DNA from 2 places in the Flavobacterium sp. FlaQc-30 genome. Region 2 is predicted to be linked to the other one. Evidence: riboswitches for the same ligand, from Rfam matches in the RefSeq annotation. Region 2 holds a riboswitch; the other holds the start of a gene.

Region 1 (2,477 bases), on a different contig from region 2:
GTTTGATGTTCTACACTAGAATTCCTTGTCCAAAAAATATCAATCATGATCCCGATTACTTAAATAAAGCAACACGATATTTTCCATTTATCGGTTGGATTGTAGGAACAATTTCATTTGCTTTTTTCTATATTTTTTCACTTTTCCTATCAACAGAAACGGCAGTTATTTTTGCTATCATAGCTTCTGTACTGACAACTGGAGCTTTTCACGAAGATGGATTTGCTGATGTCTGCGATGGATTTGGCGGAGGATGGACTAAAGAAAAAATCCTCATGATTATGAAAGACAGTGCAATTGGAGCCTATGGAGCAATTGGGTTAGTTTTACTTTTTTTAGCAAAATTTAAATTGCTGACAGAATCAATTTTGCTTTTTACAAACAGTAATTCTTATTTATTAGTTTTTCTGTTATTCATTTCTGCTCATTCTGTAAGTCGTTTGGCTGCTATTAGTATTATTTTCACGCATGAATATTCTCGAGACGATGCTTCTAGCAAAAGTAAACCTATTGCTAAACAACATAGCTGGAAAGAAATTTTCGGATCTTTTTTCTTTGGATTAATTCCTTTACTGGCACTATCCTATTTCAATTCTAAATTCCTTTTAGCTTTAATTCCTGTTTTTATTATGCGTTATTTTCTCGCTAGATATTTCCAAAAATGGATAGATGGCTATACCGGAGACTGTCTTGGCGCAACGCAGCAAGTTTGTGAAGTTGTTTATTACTTAAGCTTTCTTTTGATATGGAAATTTATTTAATTCGTCATACCGAAACGGTTTGCGAAAAAGGAATCTGTTACGGGCAATCTGATGTTGATATTGCTGAACCTTTTGAAACAATATTCGAAAACATTGTCTCGCAATTACCTTCAGAAGCTCAAATTTTTACAAGTCCGTTAAAACGCTGTGTCACTTTAGCAAAATACATTCAAGCAAAAACCAAAGCAATTTCATATCAAGAAGACGAGCGTTTAATGGAAATGAATTTTGGCGATTGGGAATTGAAAAATTGGAATGAAATTCCACCAGAACAATTAAATCCCTGGATGGAAGATTTTGTAAATATTAAAGTTCAAAATGGAGAATCATTTGTAGAACTACATGACAGAGTTGGAGATTTTATCGATGCACTTATTTCAAAAAAAATAAAATCTCCAATTGTTATTACAGCACATGCCGGCGTAATTAGAAGTATTTTATGCCACCAGACTTCACTGCCGTTAAAGGATGCTTTTCAAAATAAAGTAGACTTTGGCCAGATTATAAAAATCGAATTATAAAGTCCTTTTGTTTGCATTTTGACCTGAAAAGTAAAACAAATTTGAATTATCATTATTTTTAACTTTATATTTGCAGCAAATTAAGGTTGTGTTTTTATTATTAACACATTAAAAGGGAATCAAGTAAAAATTCTTGAGCTGTACCCGCAACTGTAAGCTTTGTTCTGAAAAGAATGCTTGTTGTAAACTACAAAACCACTGTTCGCCGCGGCGAATGGGAAGGTAAACAACAAGACGCAAGCCAGGAGACCTGCCTTTGTAACAAATATCGAGCTCTCGGGAAAAGGAGTGTAGAAATTATGACTTTAAAAATACGTTTTGCTTGTCTTTTCTTATTATTGTGCCAGAGTATCTTGGCGCAAAAAGATACTATTAATAACCTGAAAGAGGTTCTGGTTTCTGATGCCAATCTAAAAAAATACTCCAACTCCCAATCTGTTTTAAAACTTAATGATTCCATTATAAGTAAAAATGAAGCTTTACTTACTGATTTATTAAATTTTAATTCGACTCTTTATTTTAAAGAGTATGGCCGTGGAATGCTTTCTACGGTTTCTTTTCGAGGAACTACTTCTTCTCAGACTGCAGTAATCTGGAACGGAATTAATATTAATTCTCAAATGAATGGAAGTACTGATTTCAACACCATTTCTGGTTCCGATTATAATTCTGTCAGCGTAAAAGCAGGCGGAGGAAGTGTTATTTACGGCAGCGGCGCAATTGGAGGAACTGTACATTTAAATAATGACATGAGTTTTTATAAGCGTTTTGAAAATAATTTAAGACTAGACTACGGCAGTTTCAACACGATTGGAATCAATTATAAAACTAATATTTCTAACGAAAAATGGAGCGCTCAAATTGGTTTTTCTAAAAACAGCTCAACAAACGATTATAAGTATTTAAATCAATATACTTGGAGAGGCGAACAACGCTGGAACCAAAACGGACAATACGACGTTATTACGATGAATGCTAATGTGGGGTATAAAATTAATGCCAAAAACAGCTTAAAATTATATACTCAAACTTCAAATACAGATAGAAATACTTCTTTAATTACTGAAACAGAAACTAAAAGCAAGTATGTAAATGGTTTCAACAGAAACTTATTAGAATACGACGGTAATTTTGGAAAACTAACTGCAAATTTCAAAACGGCGTATATTTTTGAAAACTATCAGTATTATGCTGA
Region 2 (2,477 bases):
TCGTTTTGATAATATTTATTATCCAATGCGCCTTCAAGGGTTTTATAATCAGGATCGATATAACGGCTGTAGTCTCTGCTGAATTTTACATTGGTAAGCATTTCATGTTTTTCGAAAAAGGAATTCTGTACAGAACCATGAATGAAAAAATTACGATCCCATTGCCTTTGCACATGTTCGTATCTATTGGCTAGAATTGCGCCCGGAAGTCCTCTTTCAGAATCGTAATAATAAGCCTTAAAGTTTGCAATAGCGTTTGAACCAAATTTGGTATGCAGGTTCAATTCAGCCCGAAGTGCAGTTATATCTCCGTTTTGGCGAACAGCCGTTGTATCGTAACCGTCTTTTTTCTGATAGCGGTATTTGTATTTTCCATCGGCTTTAAGCCATTCAATATTGGAGGAAAGCGCTGTTCTGGAAGTTATTTTTTGCTGATAAAGAACAGAAGGATTTACTAATCCAAAAGAACCAGTTTTAAAAGAAGTTCTAATATTTGTGGTTTTACCCGATTCAAAAACAGGAATTTTTGTTTTTAGTAAAAGTGTACTTGAAGCGAAAAAACCTCGTGCAGGCTGAAAAATAGTCGATTTTTGACCATTATAAAGTTCGATGGCTTCAATATTATCCAAAGAATATTTTCCTAAATCGACTTGACCGTTTTGCGCATTTCCAACCGTCATTCCGTCATAAAAAACTGCCGTATGAGCGCTTCCTAAACTTCGAACGTTTATGGTTTTTAAACCGCCAATTCCGCCGTAATCTTTCAGTTGAACGCCCGAAAAATAACGAACCGCATCTGCAACCGAAAGACTGTTTAGTGCTTCGAGCTGTTTACCCGATAAAATCTGAACAGGCATAGGCGATTCGATCCTAAACTCGCGTTTGCTCGCAGTTAGAATCACTTCGTTTAACACAAGTGGTTTTAAAGAGTCTCGCTCCTTAGTTTTAGGATTATCCTGTGCCATAATCGGATTCATAAATAAAATCCATAATAAGGCACATAATCCACAATGCAGCAGGCTTGAATGCCTGTTTTTACATACGTGCATAGCAAAATAGTCTATTTGTGACAAATAGTTTTAAACGGAAAAAATGAAATCAAATGTTTAGTTTGATAAATGTGTTTGTCTTTAAAACTCTGGTCCGCGAGAGCCTAAAATTATATGCAGTGGCAGGTCTCCTGACTTATTCCCATTTTGAGCCGCCTTCCCACATTTGATAAAAATGCAGTGGCAAAAGATTTGATTTCGAAAGCCAAAAAAACTCTCCTATATCTGTCAAAATGTTGCATGGAATTTACAGTAACGGGCTTGTTCAGGATTTGCACCTGATTCCCTCTTCGTTAACTGCACTTGAAAAGTTGCAGCTAAACCATTGCGGGTGCAAAAGTAAATAAACTCTTTATGGTTATGGTTATGTTTTTGAAAAAAAAGCCGAAAAGTATTCTTGAAAAGCAAAGTAATTGATTTTGCTTTTGTTTGATTTTTTATTTTGAGAAATCGAAATTTTGTATATTTATAGTGTTATTTGCTTGATTGTTAATTGTTTGTGTTTGATGAAGTGAAGATGAAAAAGACTAAAAATACACTGCCAAACGAATCTGAAGATTTGTTTTTAACTGATGGAGGACTCGAAACAACATTGGTTTTTCTAGAAGGTTATGATCTGCCTTATTTTGCTGCCTTTGATATATTAAAAGATCAAAAAGGATACGACAGCATGAAAAACTATTATTCTCGGTATTTAAAAATTGCCGAAAAGTATAAAACCAATTTTATTTTAGAAAGTCCAACTTGGCGCGCAAATCCAGAGTGGATTGAAAAAATTGGATACCCAAAAGATTCCTTATTTGAGTTGAATAAAAAAGCAGTTTCGCTTTTAACAGATTTAAAAACAGAATTTTCGAATACTGTAAAATCTATTCTTATAAGCGGCTGCATTGGTCCTCGAGGCGACGGTTATGTGCCGGATAATTGTATGAATGTTGAAGAAGCGAAAGAATATCATTTGGCACAAATAAAAGCTTTTAGTCAAATGCCGGTTGATTTTGTTTCGGCACTTACCATGAATTATATCGAAGAAGTGATAGGTATTGTTCAAGCTGCAGAAACTGTAAGTTTGCCTGTAGTTATTTCGTTTACAGTTGAAACCGATGGAAAACTGCCAACTGGAATGAGCTTAAAAGACGCAATCGAAAAAATAGACAAAAGTGTAAATATTCCTCCGTTATATTATATGATAAATTGTGCGCATCCTACGCATTTTGTAAACGAACTGAGAGCGAATGCAAACGAAAATTGGGTAAAAAGAATAAAAGGTTTTCGAGCAAATGCATCTTGTAAAAGCCACGCCGAATTAGACGAAGCCACAGAATTAGACCGAGGAATTCCTAAGGATTTGGGTAAAGAATACAAAAACTTAAAAGATACTTTTAGCCACTTAAATGTATTTGGCGGCTGCTGCGGCACTGATGAAGA

The links. Region 2 has a riboswitch for cobalamin ahead of ACHRV0_RS11565 (TonB-dependent receptor). Riboswitches for the same ligand answer to the same signal wherever they lie in the genome.
Region 1: linked by a shared signal. The riboswitch ahead of ACHRV0_RS18625 (TonB-dependent receptor plug domain-containing protein) and the one ahead of ACHRV0_RS11565 (TonB-dependent receptor) in region 2 are both predicted to bind cobalamin.

The regions. Positions count from the first base shown of each region.
Region 1 covers NZ_JBIPCO010000009.1:55,560-58,036, forward strand. Annotated here, with positions in the region: gene ACHRV0_RS18615 (adenosylcobinamide-GDP ribazoletransferase) at 1-761, shown strand, start outside; gene cobC (alpha-ribazole phosphatase) at 746-1,282, shown strand; cobalamin riboswitch at 1,349-1,555, shown strand; gene ACHRV0_RS18625 (TonB-dependent receptor plug domain-containing protein) at 1,582-2,477, shown strand, end outside.
Region 2 covers NZ_JBIPCO010000004.1:310,247-312,723, forward strand. Annotated here, with positions in the region: gene ACHRV0_RS11565 (TonB-dependent receptor) at 1-1,073, opposite strand, end outside; cobalamin riboswitch at 1,153-1,391, opposite strand; gene ACHRV0_RS11570 (homocysteine S-methyltransferase family protein) at 1,567-2,477, shown strand, end outside.